DNA from 2 places in the Thalassospira sp. UBA848 genome. Region 2 is predicted to be linked to the other one. Evidence: predicted binding sites of a transcription regulator. Region 2 holds the regulator's gene; the other holds the start of a gene.
The links. The regulator PhoB, encoded in region 2, activates phosphate uptake and scavenging genes when phosphate is short. The targets are predictions, from matches to a motif close to TNTCATAAAACTGTCA.
Positions count from the first base shown of each region.

Region 1: the regulator PhoB is predicted to act here: its motif matches at 1,101-1,116, upstream of B2R48_RS11200 (Na/Pi cotransporter family protein).

Region 1 is NZ_DBGS01000080.1:977-11,114, forward strand. Features, by position in the region: gene glpD (glycerol-3-phosphate dehydrogenase) at 1-752, shown strand, start outside; gene B2R48_RS11195 (TfoX/Sxy family DNA transformation protein) at 775-1,044, opposite strand; gene B2R48_RS11200 (Na/Pi cotransporter family protein) at 1,167-2,954, shown strand; gene B2R48_RS11205 (GNAT family acetyltransferase) at 2,967-3,419, opposite strand; gene B2R48_RS11210 (hypothetical protein) at 3,639-4,325, opposite strand; gene B2R48_RS11215 (response regulator) at 4,536-4,703, shown strand; gene B2R48_RS11220 (ATP-binding protein) at 4,669-5,559, shown strand; gene B2R48_RS11225 (adenylate/guanylate cyclase domain-containing protein) at 5,785-7,089, shown strand; gene B2R48_RS11230 (hypothetical protein) at 7,099-7,482, opposite strand; gene B2R48_RS11235 (hypothetical protein) at 7,623-8,213, opposite strand; gene B2R48_RS11240 (RebB family R body protein) at 8,288-8,560, opposite strand; gene B2R48_RS11245 (RebB family R body protein) at 8,618-8,941, opposite strand; gene B2R48_RS11250 (RebB family R body protein) at 9,012-9,236, opposite strand; gene B2R48_RS11255 (hypothetical protein) at 9,236-9,418, opposite strand; gene B2R48_RS11260 (RebB family R body protein) at 9,415-9,723, opposite strand; gene B2R48_RS11265 (RebB family R body protein) at 9,735-10,034, opposite strand.
Region 2 is NZ_DBGS01000135.1:28,406-38,543, reverse strand. Features, by position in the region: gene glcF (glycolate oxidase subunit GlcF) at 1-550, shown strand, start outside; gene B2R48_RS18470 (hypothetical protein) at 654-956, opposite strand; gene B2R48_RS18465 (PstS family phosphate ABC transporter substrate-binding protein) at 1,364-2,398, shown strand; gene pstC (phosphate ABC transporter permease subunit PstC) at 2,534-3,913, shown strand; gene pstA (phosphate ABC transporter permease PstA) at 3,906-5,255, shown strand; gene pstB (phosphate ABC transporter ATP-binding protein PstB) at 5,257-6,060, shown strand; gene phoU (phosphate signaling complex protein PhoU) at 6,083-6,805, shown strand; gene phoB (phosphate regulon transcriptional regulator PhoB) at 6,823-7,521, shown strand; gene B2R48_RS18435 (cation:proton antiporter) at 7,603-9,366, opposite strand; gene B2R48_RS18430 (calcium/sodium antiporter) at 9,697-10,138, shown strand, end outside.

The DNA.
Region 1 (10,138 bases), on a different contig from region 2:
TTTTTGCTATTCCCTATCAGGATGACTTCACCCTGATCGGCACCACGGATGTCGATTTCAAGGGCGATCCGTCCACGGTCAAGATTGATCAGGATGAAATCGATTATCTTTGCAAGCTTGCCAGCGGCTATTTCAAAAAGCCGATCGCATCGGATGATGTCGTCTGGACCTATTCCGGGGTGCGGCCGCTTTATGCCGGTGAAGGCGCGGAAGCGAACGCGTCCAAGGTATCGCGTGATTACACCCTGAAACTCGAAGCCAATGGTCATCAGGCCCCGGCACTTCATGTCTTTGGCGGTAAAATCACCACCTATCGCAAGCTTGCCGAACATGCGCTTCAGATCATCTCAAGGGAACTGGGTGCCAAGGATACCCCCTGGACGGCGGGGGCATCATTGCCGGGCGGGGATTTCCCCAATGCATCTTATGACGCGGCCTTTGCATCCTATGCTGCACGCTATGACTGGATGGACGCGGTGATGCTCAAACGCCTTCTGCGCGCTTATGGTACGCGGATCGAACAGATCATTGGCAATGCCAAGGGTGTTCGTGATCTTGGCAAATGTTATGGCCATGACCTGTATGAGGCAGAGGTCCGCTATCTGATTGATAACGAATGGGTGCGCGACATCAATGATCTGCTCTGGCGTCGTTCCAAGCTTGGTCTGCGTCTGTCTGGCGATCAGGTTGCGGATCTTGGCGAACGTCTTGCACAAGAAAACCGCGACCATAAATCGGTTGCGGCTGAATAAGCCATCTCATGCCCGCGAACTGTCAGGCTTGATGGTTGGACAGTTCGCGGCGCAATCTTTGAAGCAGGGACCTGAGTTCTTGCTTGCGCGCAGGCGTGATATCGCGCCAGTCGCGATCATGGATCGCCCCTTCAAGCGCATAAAGATAATTCAGGCTGATTTTCTGTTCGCTGGCAAAGCGAAACAGCAATCGGCATGTGGTTTCCTCAATGCCGAGTGCGCGCAACTGATCACCGTTTTCAATTCCGATTTCGCTGAGTTCCCGCGAAGAGGTCGGGCCAATATTACGCATGTCATTTCTTCTTTCGCGCGATAAATCTTCTCCCTGTCGATGATGCGTCTGCCACCTGACAGTCTTGATAAACTGCGCTATGGTCGGTTTGTTTTCAACTGATTACCTCGACTGGTTCGCTGATGCCCGCAGTCCTGAAACCCATCCTTGCAAGTGTTGTACTGCTTCTTGTGACCATACCGGTGGCAAGGGCTGCTGGTGATGTTGTCGCGCTCGAAACCTGGTCGATGATGATCGGCCTGGTCGGTGGTCTTGCCTTGTTCCTGTACGGGATGGATCATCTTGCCGGGGCGCTCAAAACCCTTGCCGGGGCAAGGTTGCGCCGGGTGCTGTCGGGCATGACACGCAATCGCCTGTGGGCGGCGGTATCGGGTGCGGTCATTACCGGGTTGGTTCAATCTTCAAGCGTTACAACCGTGCTTGTGGTCGGGTTCGTCTCAGCCGGGTTGATGCCCTTTGCCCAATCGATTGCCGTGATCATGGGTGCGAATATGGGCAGCACACTGACAGCCCAGATCATTGCCTTTCGCGTGGATGCCATCGCGCCGCTTTTCATTGCGATTGGTTTTGCCATGACGATGCTGGCCGATCGAAAACGCTTTTCGCTGATCGGCAAGGCGGTGCTGGGTATGGGGATGCTGTTCTTTGGCATGGGCATGATGAGCAATGCCATGGAACCGCTGCGAACCTATGCCCCGTTCATTGACCTGATGAGCCAGATGAGCAATCCGTTTCTGGCCATGCTGGTGGCGGCGGCTTTTACTGCGCTGGTGCAATCAAGTGCCGCGACCATGGGGATTGTCATTGTTCTTGCCGGGCAGGGGCTGGTGCCCCTTGAAAGCGGGATCGCGCTTATTTTCGGGGCCAATATCGGCACATGCGTTACGGCCCTTCTGGTGACGATTGGCAAGAACCGCGATGCATTTCGAACCGCCCTTGGACATATCCTGTTTAATGTGGTCGGGGTTTTGATCTGGTTGCCCTTCATCGATCAATTGGCGCGTTTGGTTGAGGTCATTACCACTGGCCGCACACCAGAAACGACGGATATCGCGCGCGAAATCGCCAATGCTCACACGATCTTCAATGTCGCCAACGTCATCCTGATGATCGGCTTTGTGCCGTGGATCGCGCGTTTGATTGAAAAGCTCGTCCCCGCAGAAATCGATGCAGAGCCACGGCTCAACCCGGAACCGAAATACGTTATTCACGAACTGACCGTGGCTCCGGCCGCCGCACTCAGTTTGCTGCGGAGTGAAGTCATGCATATGGGGGATGTGGTGATTGATGTGGTGCGCCTTGGCCGGGAAAACTTGCGCAATCCGACACGCCCGAAGCTTAAAAAGCTTGGTGAACTGGATGACGGGATCGATAGCCTGCAGGATGCGATTGCGCTGTTTGCCGCCAAGTTGCGCCGGGCCGAACTGCTGGCGGGCGACGTTAACCGGATGCAGAACGAGCTTGCGGTCAGCAACCATCTTGAGGCGGTTGGTGATCTGATCAGCGAGGAAATGGTCAAGCTGGTCGGCGAATGGCTTGATATCCGCCACATGCCATCAGATGAAAGCCGCCAGAAAATGGCAGAGCTTTACGAAATCGCCGAGGACTGCCTGAAACAGGCCATGACCGCCTTCACGGCCGAGGATATTGAGGCCGCCAACCATGTGCTTGGCCGCAAGAGTGAATTTGCTACCAAACTTGATGCCACACTGCGCAAGGTCAGTGATGAGATCGGCCCGCGTGACCTTGATATTCGCCGTTACCGGATTGAGGTCGCCATGGTGGAGCGCATCAACCGCCTGTATGAGCGCGCGCGCCGGATCGCACATGCGACAATCGCGATCAAAAATCAGGAAGAACCCGCCCCGGATGAACAGAACGCGGCATCGACAATTGCCGACGCCATGTAATTCGCGAACAGATCAGCGATCCGCGGGTGGTGTGTCGATGTCCTTTTGCATGACCGTGACATCGCAGGCGCGATACCCCAGATGGTGATAGAAATCCTGCGTCGCGTGGTTATCTGCACGCACCATCAACTGCATGCGCCAAACACCCTGATTACGCAGCCAGTTTTCCCCGACTTCTATCAGGCGGCGACCAAGACCTGATTTCTGCAAATTTGGCGCAACAGCCATATAGTAGACCCAACCACGATGCCCGTCATGACCGGCCATGATGGAGCCGATAATGTTATCGCTGTTATCTTCCCAGACGAAAAGGGTGGCCTCGTCACTTTCAAGGGCAAAGCGCACATCCCATTGCGGCGGATTATACGGGCGATAAAGCCCGGTTTCCTGCCAAAGGGCTGTTAATGCCGGGATGTCCGAAAGGATGGCAGTTCTGGGCTGGGGCTTTGGGGCGTTGGTCGTCATGGTGCTTCTTTCATGGGGCAATATTTAGAAGCACGTCACAATGATTGCATTGTGCACGACCGTCAAACCCAATCGCACGGCAAGCCGATGAAATTAAACGTCAAAACGCAAAACGCCCCAAGGGGAGCCTTGGGGCGCGGTGCGGGTCCGGGGTATCGGTTGGGATGGGGGAAATCCCCGGACCGGGGTGGGGACAATTTTTGACGTTAAACGAATGACTTAGCTGATCGGGCGGCCGGTCACGCTGCTTAGTTCCATTTCGCGGACAATGTCACCGGCTTGGTTGGTGATGGTGGCGCTAAAGGTGCCGCGCGGCGTTTCGCTGATGTCGCCCAATTTGAGTTCGCCATTGCCAAACCGGATCACGATCGCATTGGCAAGAAGCGTCATCTGATCGGCGGTGAATTTGCGATCATAGCGCGATGCCTGATCCATTTTCGGTGTGCCGATCAGTTTGCGCAGGTCATGGCGGGTGCCGCGATCCATGCGGCCGGTTTGTTCATCAAATTTCAGAACCTTGACCACATCACCAGTGGCATTAAGCAAGACAACATCAATCTTGCCTGCTTGTTCGGAGGCCCTGGCTTCACCGGTCTTGAGGTTGGCTTCACCCATTTTCAGAAGCATCGCATCAACCAGCGTGCGGGCTTCATCAATGGTCAATGGCACGGCGCGTTCGCGGCCTTCGCCATGGAACATGCCGCCTTTGCCATGCTTGCCGTGTTCGCGATATTCACCGCGTTCGCCGCGCATATGGTCGCGATCACCGTGACCGCCGCCAAACATCGACCACTCGCCGCCATGGTCACGTTCGCCCGGTGATGCATAAGTCGCAGCAAGCGGGGTGGCGATCATGGTGGTGGCGATCAGTGTGGCGGCAAGTTTAAGCGTGTTTTTGCGTTTCATCGGGGACCTCATCAGGTTTGTGGGGGATCAATGTGTTGAGGTCCGTTATCGCCTACGATTGTCGCGAAATGATCCCGGAAAACCGGTAAATTGGTCGCAAGATTTGCCAAATGGGCCCTTTGCGACAATCTGATACAAATTGCCGTTTCTGCCGGCGTGACCAACGCGTTAGGTTAGGTTGAGCAAAGAGTTTTGATTTCAGGACCGCATATGAGCGACCAGCCCCACATTCTTGTTGTTGATGATCACCGTGATATCCGTGACCTTCTGGGGCGGTATCTGCGTCAGCATGAATATCGTGTGACGCTGGCATCCGACGGGCGCGAGCTGCGCAAACTGATGAATGATAACATTGCCCCCGCCATGGTTTGTCTTTGATAACCTGTTGCGGGTTCTGGCGTCGGGACTTGTTATCGCGGTCATTGCCTTCTTCCTGGCACGGCGGATTTCCCGGTCATGGGATGTGCTGACCCGTGCGGCCGATCGCGTCGGGCGGGGGGATTACCCCGAACCGGTGCCTGAAACAGGCCCGATTCAAATCCGGCGGGCAACAAAGGCCTTCAACCGTATGACAGCCCGTCTCAAACGCTTTGTCGAGGACCGCACCCGGATGCTGGCAGCAATTTCACACGATCTGCGTACGCCGATCACGTCGCTACGTCTGCGGGCCGAGTTTGTTGAGGACCCGGAAAATCGCGCGCGCATCATCGAGACACTTGATGAAATGGAACAGATGGTCGAAGCGGCCATGACTTTTGCCCGCGAAGAAACCGCAAATGAGGAAACCCGCAAGATCGACCTGACCGCGCTTGTTGAATCCGCGGTCGAGGATCTGGCAGAAACCGGACGCCCGATTGCATTCATCGGGGAGGGGGACCCCCGCGTTTATCCCTGCCGCCCCCTGTCGATCAAACGCGCCTTTGGCAATCTGGCGGCGAATGCGCTGAATTTCGGTGACACGGTCGAGGTCTCGGTGCGTGATGCCGACGATGGCGGTCTGTGGATTGAAATTGCCGATGATGGTCCGGGGATTCCCGTCGAGCAGCGTGAACAGGTGTTTGAACCGTTCTTCAGGATTGAAGAGTCACGCAATCGTGACACCGGGGGCATAGGACTTGGAATGGCGATTGCGCGCACAGCCATCCGTGCCCATGGTGGTGAGATTTACCTTGAAGAATCGCAGAAAAGCGGGCTTCTTGCGCGGATCTACCTGCCACCGGCGCAGCCACAATAGCTGTCATTTCGATCAGTCCGAGGGCCTAAGAATTTTCTCCTGACACAGTGCGACAGTTTTTTGACAAATAGGCCTTGCAAAACAAATGACCAATAGTCATTTGTTGCGTGGATTTTTACTTTGCCAAATCGAGAATTGCGAAATCGCGTTGTTGTTCTATTTAGGGTCTGGATTTGACCCAGCGGCAATGCAACAATCAAGCAGACGAATGGACGGAGCATACCTATGACCAATAACCAGTCTTCAACGGGGGTGGTAACCCCGCTACCCGGGACAAATAACGCGCAGGCCGCGCGCGGTTTTGTGCGTTCTGTGAACGACTGGCTGATGGAATGCGCGCTTGATGATACCGACATAAGCGAGCTTCTGTCAGGTATGGCCAGCCGTTTGGTGGCATCGGGAATTCCGGTTGACCGGGTTATGGTCGCCTTTAAAACCCTGCATCCATTGTACGAGGGGGTGTCTTACATCTGGACCAAGGAAAACGGCCAGGTCGAGCGCACCACCCACATGGGGGGGGATGACAAGGGCCACGACTGGGACGAAAGCCCGATGAAGTGGATGCTTGATAACGATGTCAGCTTCATGCGCCGTCATCTGATTGGTCCAAGCGCAGTTGTTGATTTCCCCATTCTGGAAAGTTTCCGCCGAAAGCGTGGCACGGATTACTATGCGCTGATGACCCCGTTCGTCACGGACAGCGACAGCACACTCGATAGCAACCGCATCTTCATGACCTATCTGACGCGGCGGCCCAGTGGCTTCTCGGACGAGGATCTGGCCATCCTGTCAGGTATCCAGCGCCGGTTTGCGGTGTCGTGCAAAATGCGCATCAACCACGAAGAAACCAGTACCATTCTTGAAACCTATCTTGGTACCGATGCCGGGCAGCGGGTCCGCAATGGCCAGATCAAGCTGGGTGACAGCACCAAGACACGCGCGGTGATCTGGTTTTCGGACATGCGCAACTCGACCTCGGTTGCGACCCATGTCGGCGATGATGCGTTTCTGGGGGAAATGAATGATTTCTTTGGCGCAACAGCGGGTGCGGTTCTCAAGCATGGCGGGCAGGTTCTGCGCTATATCGGCGATGCGACCCTTGCAATCTTCCCGATTGACGAAGACGAAACCAACCTTGAAACCGCCTGTCACGCGGCACTTTATGCTGCGGCCGAAGCACAACTGAATATTGACGCCCTGAATGCGCGGCGCGAGGCAGAAGGAAAGCTGCCGTTCGATTACGGTCTTGGCATGCATGTCGGCGATGTGATTTACGGCAATGTCGGCGTGTCTGAACGTGTCGACTTTACTGTGGTCGGGCAGGCGGCAAACGAGGCCGCCCGTATCGAACAACTTACCAAGCAACTCGGCAAACGCGTTCTTGTCAGCGCGGTCGTGGCGCAATTCATTTCCTGCCCGACGTCAGAAATGGGTGCCTATGAGCTTCCGGGCACCGGGGTCAGTGTTAAACTGTTTGCGCCTGATTTTTCCGAAGCTTGCCACCGTATCGAGCTGATGCGCGCAGGATAGGTTTATTGACTACTTCTGCGCCAATTCAGCAATCCGGGCGAGCAACGCTCCTAAAAGTCTGATCCAAAAACTCAGGCTTATCATGGTGGAAAACACTGGCAAAAATGCCAGCAGGAAGCAAACCGTTGCAGGGAGTGTTTGTTGATAAAGTGCGTAGCCAGAGACGACAGCAATCAACGGCGCGAAAAAAAGACCGGTAACAAATACCCCATACCGATCGAGGGGATTGATTGGGGTCCGTATTTTCCAATGGAATTCGCCGCGCAAAACATCGGGTATGTAGGGTAGAGCAGCGAACACATTCAATGCGAGAATCCCACCATAGATCGACAAGATGACGCCTTGGGGAGCATGGGTTTCGATAAAATGGCTTGCTGGCTCGTTATCAAGCAAGTCGATACACGCGAGGACAAACGCTACGAGCGCAGGCAGTGCAATTATCCTCTGGAAGTGCTTCGAGTATCTGTGATTCATTCACAAATTTTATCGACGAAAAGGTAAGTTGCAACCAATTAGCCCCGTTTGGCGCAACACTATGCCAGATTATCAAAATCCTTCACCACGCTGCTGGCAGCTTCACCAACACTGGTGAAGGTTTTTTGTGCGTCCGTAACCGCCTTGGTCGCGGCAGCGATGATTTCGTCGTAGGGCGACGGTTTGTTTTCTGCGAGCATTTTCTGCATGGCAACACCGGTGGTGGCCGATGCCATCGACATGATATTGCGCATATAGTCGGTTGAATCCTGCACCGCGTAGGCTGCGGCCTGAGCGACCTTTTGATAGGCGACACCATTTGCACCGGGGATCGCCCCGTTCAAGACGGCATGATTGGTGGTGCCGACAGCCTGGACGATCTGCGGGTTCAATGCCGTGCTAAGCGGCGGTGTGCCTGGTGGATTGTCAGGGGCTGCCGGATCGTTGGCAGAATTGCTGCTGCTCGCATCATCCGGGGCGCTGCCATCTTCGCTTTTCTGGCTGGCGGATGCGTCGTTTTGGGACGTGTCAGCGTCGCTGTCAGTTGAACCGCCACTGGCTGACGGGGCACCCGCACTGCCTTGTGCGTTATCCTGGTCACCGCCGTCCGGTTTCGGATCTTCGTTTGGTTTGTTGTCTACGTTAGCCATCGGAAACCTCATTTTCGACTGGTCGCAGGACCGGATTATGGATGGTTGCGAAACAGGGCAGGGCGTTTAAACCATCAGCTGGTCTGGTTGCCGCCACCATTATTTGATCCCATGCCGCCGCCGGAACTATCCAGAATCATTTTGCAGGCACTGGACGTGACGGCATTGCCGATCTGTTGCAGGCCACCCTGGGTCTGCATGGCGTTTTGCATCGACAGACTGATGGAATGAGCCATCGTCTGATACACAAGCCCCATGGCCTGTGCCGGCGCTTCGCCCAGAACCTTTACGTTGTTCTGGGTCACCGCGTCGGTGATTTGTGAATTTACAGGGGTGTTGTCTGCCATTTCACGCCCTCATGTTTATGACCATTGCCGGTCTCAAAGACCGGACTGGTCGGGTGCCTAGCGGCGGGTTGCTGCCAAAATTACGAGAAGTGTCAAAAGCGCATCGCTGTTGTCAGACCGGCCAAGCTTGGCGGTGGCCTGTGCGCCAGCCATGGTGTTGACGGAGTAAAGCTGCATCACGCCCTGATTCGTGGCGGCCTGTGAACACATTGATGCCTGCTGTTGAGCCTGTACTGCGTTCTGGAACAGGATCGATGTCGAGTGCGCCGCACTCTGATAAATCGAACCCATCGCATTCGCAGGTGCAGAGCCAAGAACACTGACCGCACTCTGGGTGACTGAGTCGGTAATCTGACCGTTCACCGGGGTTGGAATTGCCATGTTATCCTCCGAAAAGGCGGTCGGTCTGACCGCATATCCTTAGACGTCGCACGGACGCGGTTGTGATCAATTAGCCAGCCTGCGCGGTGATCATCGCGACAAGCTTCGATGTTGATGTATTGGCAACCTGTTGCATGTTGCCTTGTGTCAGGGTGGCGTTTTCCATCGCAAGACCGGTCGCATGTGAATGTGACTGCATCGCGATGGAAACGGCCTGTGCCGGGCTTTCGCCCAGTACCTTCACGTTGGTCTGGGTAACGGCATCGGTTACTTGCGGGTTGACGATATCGCTCATTACTGGACCTCGTTGCTTTCGCCCTCTTGCCCACCGGCGTTGTCGGGCCCGCCGCGAAACCGTGCATCAATCTCGCCCCAGGCGGTTTCATACCAATGCCGGGCGGCTTCGCCATCGTCTGCGGGATCGTCTTCCGGCGCAGTATCGGGATTGGTGCCGAGCGGTGCGGCCCCGAACTTCAAGTCGGGTTGTTGTTGACGTCCGTCTGCTTCGCCCGGCGCATGACCGGACCGGTTGCGGTAAAAAAATTTGGTTTTTGGTCCTGAACCGACAAGGTGGCTTTTGCGCACTCCATGGTGGTCGCCAGACTGGCAACGGCCTGTTGCTGCTGTTCATTGACCATGTTTGCAAACAGGATGCCCTGCGCCTGTGCTTGCGACAGATAGGACTGCATCGCGCCCATCGCCGGGCCGTTGGCAATGACAGACGTGTTGGTCTGGGTGACGCTGTCGGTGATCTGTTCGTCGACTTCGTTTGGATTGCTCATCGGAATGTTCCTTACTGGTTGCGGCGATTCATCATTTGCAGAACGCTTTGGGTCATGGTCGTCATGCCGATCATGGCATTCTGCTTTTGGGCGGAGACCATGTTCGCCATCAAAATGTTCTGCGATTGCGCCTGTCCCAACATCGACTGCAGGGCGGCATAACCCGGACCCGCCCCCATGGTGGCGACATTGGTCTGGGCAACGCTGTCAGTGATCTGGTCGGAAACCTCGCACTGGTGCATGTCGGTGTTGTGATCGACATGGCCGTGCTGGGATTTCTTGCCGTCTTGCGCAGGTGGTGCCGATGGCATGTCCGTCTCCTTGGCTGGCGGAAGTGGTACGTATCGTGATGACGTTGCACTTTGATGTTTGTGATAGAAAAAGCCCGGCAAGCGTAAGCATGCCGGGCGGGTTT
Region 2 (10,138 bases):
CGTGATTACCGCATCGGGCTGTGGCACCACGATCAAGGATTACGGCCATATGCTACGCCATGAACCGGCCTATGCCGATAAGGCGGCCACGGTCTCGGCCCTTGCCAAGGATATTACCGAATATCTGGCAAGCCTTGATATTGATGACACGGTCTTTGCTGGTGCCAGCCACGGGAACCCGCGTGTTGCCTATCATTCGGCGTGCTCGATGCAGCATGGCCAGAAGATCACCCGTCCGCCACGCGATCTTCTTAAACAGGCCGGTTTTGAAGTTGCCGAAATTGCCGAAGGCCATCTGTGCTGTGGTTCTGCCGGGGTCTATAACCTGTTGCAGCCCGAAATCGCAGGCCAGCTTCAGGAGCGCAAACGCGGCAATATCCGTGCGACCCAGCCTGATCTGGTCGCCACCGGTAATATCGGCTGCATGGTGCAGATCGAAACCGACGACCTCAAGGTTCTGCACACTGTGCAATTGCTTGATTGGGCGGCGGGCGGCCCGGTACCGGAAAAACTGCGCGACCGGATGCCCGTGGGCGAGCTTGCCGGTTAGGCCCGGTACTTCAGGATCAACAAACACAAAGGACGGCAGTGGAAAAACCCTCTGCCGTCCTTTTGAATTCTGACCACCACGTTCGGATGACGGGGATGGTCGTTTATTCTTCTTCCTTGCCAAGCAGGCTTTGCGCAATGCCTTCGGCAGCGGAACTTTCGCTGGCGTCTTCGGCATAGGCAGCTGTTTTGTCACGAATCCATTTAAGGGCTTCGGCTTCGTCGATATCGACTTTCTTTGCGACCAGCGACAGGACCGCCTCAATGGCCAGAACATGCGATGCCACGTTGTTCACCGCGATATGCAGATCATCAATATGGCGCGAAGCGGCCTCTGACATATCTCCGAGTTCACCAGACAACTTCTGGATCAGTTCCTGAATCTCATCGAGTGAGGCGTTGCTCATGTTTTGCTCCTGTTTTGGCTGCGCACGCGCGCGGCAAGTATGTATCCCTTATGCCCAACAGTTGCGTGGAAATGGCGCCATGTAAAGGACTTGCTGGCAATTGCTCCCAATTCAGCGCCAAAACCCGTGCCCCGAGCCATGGTTGCGGGAAATGTGACAGTTTTTGTTACAGCCTGTCGCAAACAATGTGTGTTTTGCCGTGTTGGAACGAAAATCCGGTATTTTCAAGCGCACGTTGGTTAACGTTAAGGCTTTGATTTACAATGAATTTTGTGTCTGTTTTTACCGCTCTGATACGTTGTCACATAACGTTAACAAAAGCGACACAATACCGTAAGCACCCAGCGTTAGAGTCCGCCTCGCAGATCGTTGCACCGTTCCGAAGTGGAACAACCATTGGGGAATTTATGATGAAGAAGACTCTTGCTGTTGCGGCGCTGATGAGCGTTGCCTTTGCTGGCGCTGCCGAAGCACGCGACCAGATTCGTATCGTTGGTTCGTCCACCGTCTTCCCGTTTGCAACCGCGGTTGCAGAAGAATTCGGTAAAACCACCTCTTTCAAGACGCCGGTTATTGAATCGACCGGTTCTGGCGGTGGTCTGAAGCTGTTCTGTGCCGGTGTTGGCGAACAGCACCCGGACATCACCAACGCTTCGCGTCGCATCAAGAAGTCCGAAGTTGAAAAATGCGCTGCAAACGGCATTTCGGAAGTTACCGAAGTTAAAGTTGGTTACGACGGCATTGTTCTGTCGAACTCCAACGCGGCCCCGCAGCTTGACCTGACCAAAGAGCAGATCTTCCTTGCTCTGGCAAAAACCGTTCCGTCCAAAGACGGCAAGTCGCTCGTAGACAACTTCTACACCACCTGGTCGGAAATCGATCCGAGCCTGCCGGACGTTAAAATCGAAGTTCTCGGCCCGCCGCCGACCTCCGGTACTCGTGATGCCTTCACCGAGCTGGTACTCGAAGAAGCTTGCGAAGAGTTCCCGGTTATCGCCGCTCTTGAAGAAACCAACAAAGACCAGTTCAAAGCTGTCTGCGCTGGCGTTCGTGAAGACGGTGGTTATGTTGAAGCAGGCGAGAACGACAACCTGATCGTTCAGAAGCTTGAAGCAAACCACGATGCCCTTGGCATCTTCGGCTTCTCCTTCCTTGACCAGAACGGCGACAAGCTCCAGGGCTCCATGATCGCCGGTGTTGCTCCGACCTTCGAAGCAATCTCTGCTGGTGATTACCCGGTTTCCCGTTCGCTGTACTTCTACGTGAAGAACGCGCACGTTGGCACCATCCCGGGCATCAAGGAATACTTGGCTGAATTCACCGCCGACAAAGCTTGGGGTGACGAAGGTTACCTTGCTGACCGCGGTCTCATCCCGATGGATGCAGCAGAGCGTGAAGCCGTACGCAACGCAGCGATGAACCTTTCGCCGCTGAGCATGTAACGCGATCTTTCAACCGGTGGCGGCGTGCGCTGCCACCGGTTTCTTTATATCCTGACTTGATTTGTTTATAGTTTCTGTCCTATTGGCCTCACGAACTGACCTTTGCAGGCTCATCTGGCGAACGGATCTAATATAATGTCCCTGTCTTTCCTGTTGCTCGCGGTTGCCGCACTTTGCGCGCTGTCCTTTTATTTTGGACGCCAGCGGGCCGTAGCGCTCTCGGGCGGCCGACACAGCAATCTTCATTCCTTGCCGGTTCACTACGGGGCCTATACAGCAGCCTGGTGCGGGCTTCCCGCGCTGTTTTTGCTTTTGATCTGGTATTGTTTTCAGGGATCAGTGATCGAAGCCCTGATCGTTTCAGATCTGCCACAGGAAATTGTCAGTGACTCCGGTCGCCTGTCGCTTGCGCTTAACTCTATTTCACTGATTGCTGACGGAAATGGTCAGCATCTGACGGTCGAACCGGAAATTGTTGATGCCGGTCGCCGTCTTGCCAACATTCAGACGATTGCCAATGCCGCCCTTGTCGTCGTGATGCTGAGCGGCGCTGTGCTTGGCTTGTCGCTGTCATATCGCAAAATCACCGCAGACATGCGCGCGCGCAACAATATCGAACGCATCGCGCGCTATGTGATGATTGCCTGCTCGGCGATTGCGATCCTGTCGACCGTCGGCATTGTCTTTTCGCTACTGTTCGAAGCACTACACTTCTTTACCAAGATCAACCCGCTTGAGTTCCTGTTTGGTCTGGAATGGAGCCCGCAAACTGCCATTCGTGCCGATCAGGTTGCCTCCGAGGGTGCCTTTGGTGCGATCCCGCTCTTTGTCGGCACGCTACTGATTACCCTGATTGCCATGTGCGTGGCCGTTCCGATCGGCCTGTTTTCGGCAATCTACATGGGCGAATATGCATCGCCGAAATTCCGCGCGGTGGCCAAGCCTGCACTTGAAATTCTGGCGGGTGTGCCGACGGTTGTTTATGGCTTCTTTGCTGCGCTGACCGTGGCTCCGTTCCTGCGTGATAATGGCGCGATCCTTGGTCTTGATGTCAGCTCCGAAAGTGCGCTGGCGGCTGGTCTTGTCATGGGTGTGATGATCATTCCGTTTGTTTCGTCACTGTCTGATGACGTCATGTCGCAGGTGCCGAAATCCCTGCGCGATGGTTCTTACGGCTTGGGCGCAACCAAATCCGAAACCATCCGCAATGTGATTTTCCCGGCCGCACTTCCGGGTATTGTCGGTGCGGTTCTGCTGGCAGTGTCCCGTGCGATTGGTGAAACCATGATTGTGGTGATGGCGGCTGGTCTTGCCGCAAACATGACGGCAAACCCGCTTCAGGCTGTTACGACCGTTACCGTGCAGATCGTGACCCTTCTGGTCGGGGATCAGGAGTTTGACAGTGCAAAAACCCTTTCGGCCTTTGCGTTGGGGCTGGTTCTTTTCCTTGTCACCTTGGGCTTGAACGTATTTGCCCTTAAGGTTGTTCAGAAGTATCGCGAGAAATATGACTGATATGGCATCTCTTATGGAAGACAGAGCTGCGGCCAAGGTGATCTCTGACAATCTGCGTAAGCCGGTTGACTGGGATAGTCCGAAGATTGCGCGTCAAATCAAAAAACGTTACGCCGCTGAACGCCGCTTTAAAATGTATGGCCTGGTTGCGATTGGTATCGCGCTTCTGGCCCTGTTCGTTCTGGTGTTTTCGATTGGATCAAAAGGCTACAGCGCCTTTTACCAGACCTATGTCCAGCTCGAAATTACCTTTGATCCGGCGGTCATTGATCCCGAAGGGACCGGTGATCCGGACGTGATTGGTCGTGCGAACTTTGATGGCCTCATCAAACAGGCCTTGCGGGAACGTTTCCCGGATGTGACCTCGCGCAGTGAAAAGCGAAACCTTTATGGCATCGTTTCAGGTGGTGCATCTTATGACCTGCGCGAACGGGTTCTCGAAAATCCGAGCCTGATTGGCCAAACGCGCACCATCTGGCTGATCTCGGGTGACGATTTCGATATGCTCAACAAGGGCTATATTGATCCCACCGTCGATGAAGGCGACCGTCGCCTCAATGATCAGGAAGTAAGCTGGTATAACCAGCTGGTCGAAGCCGGTGCGGTGGAAAAACAGTTCCACACCCGCTTCTTTACCAGTGGGGATTCCCGCGAACCGGAACTTGCCGGGATTTGGGGGGCGGCTGTTGGGTCGTTCTATACCCTGCTGGTGACGCTGGCGCTGTCCTTCCCGATTGGCGTTCTGGCTGCGGTCTATCTCGAAGAGTTCGCACCGAAAAACCGCTTCACCCAGATTGTCGAGGTCAATATCAACAACCTGGCGGCCGTACCGTCCATCGTGTTTGGTCTGCTCGGTCTTGAGGTTTACCTTAATGTCATGCATTTGCCGCGTTCGGCCCCGGTTGTCGGTGGTCTGACGCTCGCACTCATGACCTTGCCAACCATCATCATTGCCTCGCGTGCAGCCATCAAGGCGGTGCCGCCGTCGATCCGGCAGGCAGCACTTGGTCTTGGCGCATCACCGGTTCAGACTGTGACCCATCATGTCTTGCCGCTTGCCATGCCGGGCATTCTGACCGGCACGATTATTGGCATGGCGCAGGCACTGGGCGAAACCGCACCGCTTCTGATGATCGGTATGGTGGCCTTTATTGTCGATATCCCGGGCGGGGCTCTTGACCCGGCAACGGTTCTGCCGGTGCAGATCTATCTGTGGGCAGACAGCCCGGAACGTGCCTTTGTCGAGAAAACCTCGGCTGCGATTATGGTGTTGCTGGCCTTCCTTGTCCTGATGAATGGACTGGCTGTGTATCTGCGCAAAAAATTTGAACGGAAGTGGTAAAATGGCTGCTGTATCCCAGAGCGCAATGACGGCAGAGCCGTCGGTCGAAAAACCGAAAATGACCGCGCGTAACCTTGATCTTTTCTATAGCGATAATCAGGCCCTTTATGAGGTCAACCTTGATATCGCCGAACAGCAGGTGACCGCGCTGATCGGCCCGTCGGGCTGTGGTAAATCCACCTTCCTGCGCTGCCTGAACCGGATGAATGACACGATTGACGGTGTCACCCTCAAGGGTGAAGTCACCCTTGATGGTCGCGATATCTATGACAAGCGCATTGACGTGGTTCAGCTGCGCGCGCGCATCGGTATGGTGTTCCAGAAACCGAACCCGTTCCCGAAAACCATCTATGACAATGTGGCCTATGGCCCGCGTATTCATGGCTTGGTCAATTCGCGCGATGAACTTGACGAAATCGTCATGACCTCGCTTGAACGTGCCGGTCTTCTCAAGGAAGTCAAAGACCGCCTGCAGTCGCCTGCAACTGGTCTTTCCGGTGGTCAGCAGCAGCGTCTTTGCATTGCGCGTGCGGTGGCCGTCAGCCCGGAAGTCATCCTGATGGATGAGCCGTGCTCGGCACTTGATCCGATTGCGACCGCCAAGGTCGAGGAACTGATCGATGAGTTGCGTTCGAACTACACGATTGTGATCGTCACCCACTCCATGCAGCAGGCCGCCCGTGTGTCGCAGCGCACCGCGTTCTTCCACCTTGGCAAGCTGGTTGAAGTTGGCGAAACCGATCAAATCTTTACCAACCCGAAGGACGAACGCACCAAGGGTTACATTACCGGCCGCTTCGGTTAAGCGACACCAGGAGTACGCATAAATGGCTGAAGATCATACCCATATCGTAAGTTCGTTCGACGAGGAACTGACCCGTCTGAACAACATCATTTCGCAGATGGGCGGGCTTGCCGAAAGCCAGCTTATTTCGTCGATCCGTTCCATCGTTAAACGCGATTCCGAGTTGGCCGAGAAAGTCATCCTGTCCGATCAGCGCATCGACGTTCTTGAACAGGAAGTACAGGACTTTGCCGTCCGTCTTCTGGCCCTGCGTCAGCCGATGGCAGATGACCTGCGTCAGGTCGTTACGGCCCTTAAGCTGTCAAACGATCTTGAACGCATCGGTGATTTGGCAAAGAACATCGCCAAACGCGCACAGGTTCTGAACCAGATCCCGCCGATCCGCCCGGTTCAGGCGATCCCGAACATGGCCAAGCTGGCCCAGGAAATCATCAAGGATGTTCTGGACGCCTATATCGAAAGCGACGCTGAAAAGGCCCACCGGGTTTGGGAACGCGATCAGGAAGTGGACGACATGTACAATTCGCTGTTCCGCGAATTGCTGACCTACATGATGGAAGATCCGCGCAACATTACCGCGTCGACCCATCTGTTGTTCATCGCCAAGAACATCGAACGTATTGGCGACCACGCCACCAACATCGCCGAGACGATCTATTACCGGATCAAGGGCGAAGACCTGCCGGGGATTGATCGGCCAAAAAACGACGCTGCGAATTTCGCGGTCGTCGAACCGAATGAGTGACACTGGAGCATAGGAAGATGGACCCAACGGTTCTTATCGTCGAGGACGAGGCTGCAATCGTAACCATGTTGCGCTACAACCTCGAACGAGAGGGGATGCAGGTTGTCGAAGCCGGAGACGGTGACGAAGCGTTGAAAATTCTGGCAGAAACCCATGTCGATCTTGTTTTGCTCGACTGGATGCTGCCGGTGATGTCGGGTATCGAAGTCTGCCGCCAGATCCGTCGCAAACCTGAAAGCCGCGATTTGCCGGTGATCATGGTTACGGCCCGTGGCGAAGAAGGTGATCGTATCCGCGGTCTTGATACCGGGGCTGATGACTATGTCACCAAGCCGTTTGCCATTGGTGAATTGCTGGCCCGCATCCGCGCTTTGCTACGCCGATCCGGTCCGGCGCAACCACAAGGGCAGTTGATCTATTCCGATATCGAAATGGATCTCGCCGCCCATCGTGTCAGTCGCAACGGCAAGGCCATCCATCTTGGCCCGACGGAATTCCGTCTTTTGCGCTATTTCCTGGAACATCCGGGGCGTGTTTTCTCTCGCGAACAGCTGCTTAACGCTGTTTGGGGCCCGAACATCTATGTCGAAACCCGCACGGTTGATGTTCACATACGCCGCCTGCGCAAGGCGTTGAACGACGTCAAGGGTACGCGCGATATCATCCGCACCGTCCGTGCGGCCGGTTATGCACTGGATGCAGAAACCGCCGTCTAAACGTCATTTTCCCGACCGACGTCATCAAAAAACCCCCGTTGCATGTATCAACGGGGGTTTTTTGTTTCGTCCTGTTGATGATCAGGGCTTGTCCTTGGTGGTGCTGTCCTTGGTGCCGCTTTCCTTGGCATCCCCGCTGGCCTGTTTGCGCTGCATGCGCGGGGCCAGTTCGTTCATCAACAACATATCCGCGCGGCGGAACTTGGCGATTTCCGCATCGATATCTTCTTGTGGTACGTCGCAGGCGGCCAAAACATGATCGGATAACCGCAAGCCGGTTTCGAGAACTTCGGGAATGGCGGCATCCGCGCCATGGCGCGACAGTGGCCCGATATGGGTGATGTCCTGCGCACGGGCAAAGATCTTCAGATGCGGGTAATGTTGTCGCAAAAGGGCAACGGTTTTTTCCGTGGCATGCGGGTTCCCCATGGCAACAACCGCAATTTTTGCTTCATCCGTATGTGCAGCCCGGAAAGTTTCCGGTCTGGACCCGTCGGCAAAGTAAACCGGAAGGCCTTCTGCCCGCCCCCGCGAAACCTGCTGTGCGTCACTATCAAGGACAAGGAACGGGATGTTGCGGGTTTTGAGCAACCGTGCCAGAACCCGACCAACACGGCCGCTGCCGATCACCAGAACATGCTGATGAATGCCCTCGGATTCCTCGGAAATCCTGCCAAGCTGGTCTTCTTCTTTGGGATGCAGCTTTTCCTCGATCTTGTGGCCCAGACTGATCAGGGTCGGGGTCAGCGCCATCGAAATCGCCACCACCGGGATCAGCATCGCCGCAATATCAAGTGGCACCGCCCCGTTTTGCGCGGCCAGTGCAAACATCACAAAGGCAAATTCGCCACCCGCCGCAAGGCTAAGCGCGACACGAATGGCAGAACCGGTTTCAAACTTGATCGCGCGTGCCAGAACAAAAAGCACGGCCGTCTTGATCACCAGCAGCAACACCAGCCACATCATGATGGTGCCAAATTCGTTGTAGACCACGTCGACATTGACCGACATGCCCACCGACATGAAGAACAGCGACAGGAACACACCACGGAACGGCGCAATGTCGGCTTCGATCTGATGGCGGAATTCGGTTTCGGCCAGCATCACACCGGCAATGAAGGCGCCAAGCGCCATGGAAAGCCCGGACACTTCGGTAAGTGTGCTGGCCGCCAGAACGACAAACAATGTGCCAATGGCAAACAGTTCCGGATTTTTAAGAGAGGCGATATAGCGAAACAGACGTGGCAACAAATAACGCCCGACCAGCAACAGCAAGGCAACCGCCCCGAAACCAAGCAAGATGCTGATCCACGGGCTTGTTTCAGTCCCCGCATCGCCTGCGGCCTGCACCATGATCAGGAACGGGCCAACCGCCACGTCCTGCAAAAGCAGGATGGCAAGGGCCGCGCGCCCGAACCGGGTATTGAGCTGCCGGTCATCAGAAAGCTGTTTGAGGATGATGGCCGTTGATGACAATGCCAGTGCGCCTGCAATGACCAGCGCGGTTGGCAGGGCAAATTCCATAACGATCATCAGGCCCAGAAGGGCGAGCATCGAGACAAGTATCTGAAACAGCCCAAGTGCGGCAAACCGCCCGCCAATAACGCGCAATCGTTCGCGCGACAGTTCCAAACCGATCATGAACAGCAGAAAAACAACGCCAAGTTCTGCAACCGTGGAGATGTCTTCACGTTCACTAATCAGGCCAAAGCCAAACGGGCCGATAAAGAAACCACCAATCAGAAAGCCGATGATCGAATTGGCACGCAGCTTGTGAGCGATGGGCACCGCAATGATTGCGGCAGTCAGAATAAGGAACAGCTCGAACAGGACGCTGTGATGCATGGCGAAAAACGATCCGGAAGGCGGTCAAACAGTCACTGGGTTTCAGGCCCTGTAGTCAGGGCTTAAATATCTGAAAATAACGAGAATAACAGGATAACGAAAATAACCCTGCCAGTCGTGGGTAAATTTAGCGCAATTGCGAAATTCACAGAACTTCCACCAGAACGGTACGCATCCCCATGAACGCGAAATGCCATAAGACGTCCGGGACATGTTGCCAGGTCGTGAAGAATGTCATCTTCTGATGGCTTGCCATCCGGTCTGCCAAATGCCATCTTCCGCGAGCCCGATCAAGGGCCGGTTTAATCGCTTTTCAGACGAGCATATATTTTGGAACAGCTTATCCCCTATCTTCAGATCGTCGCGGGCCTTGTCTTATTGACGGCGGGTGGTGAATTTATTGTGCGGGGTGCGGTTGGTCTGGCCCTTTTGCTGGGCGTTTCCAAGGTGATTGTCGGTTTGACGATTGTGGCGGCCGGCACGTCGGCACCCGAATTTGTCGTATCCCTGAATGCCGCACTCAAAGGCACGGCCGATATTGCCATGGGCAACGTGGTTGGTTCCAACATCGCCAATATTTTGCTTATTCTCGGGGCGGTTGCGTTGCTTAAGCCTGTGGCGGCCGCGCGCGTAACTGTTGTTCGGGATGGTGGCACCATGTTGCTGGGCACGGTGCTTTTCATCGGGTTGTGCATGTTTGGCGTGATCGAACGCTGGGCCGGGGCGCTCATGCTCTGTGTATTGGCTGCGATCTGGTACTTTACCTATCAGC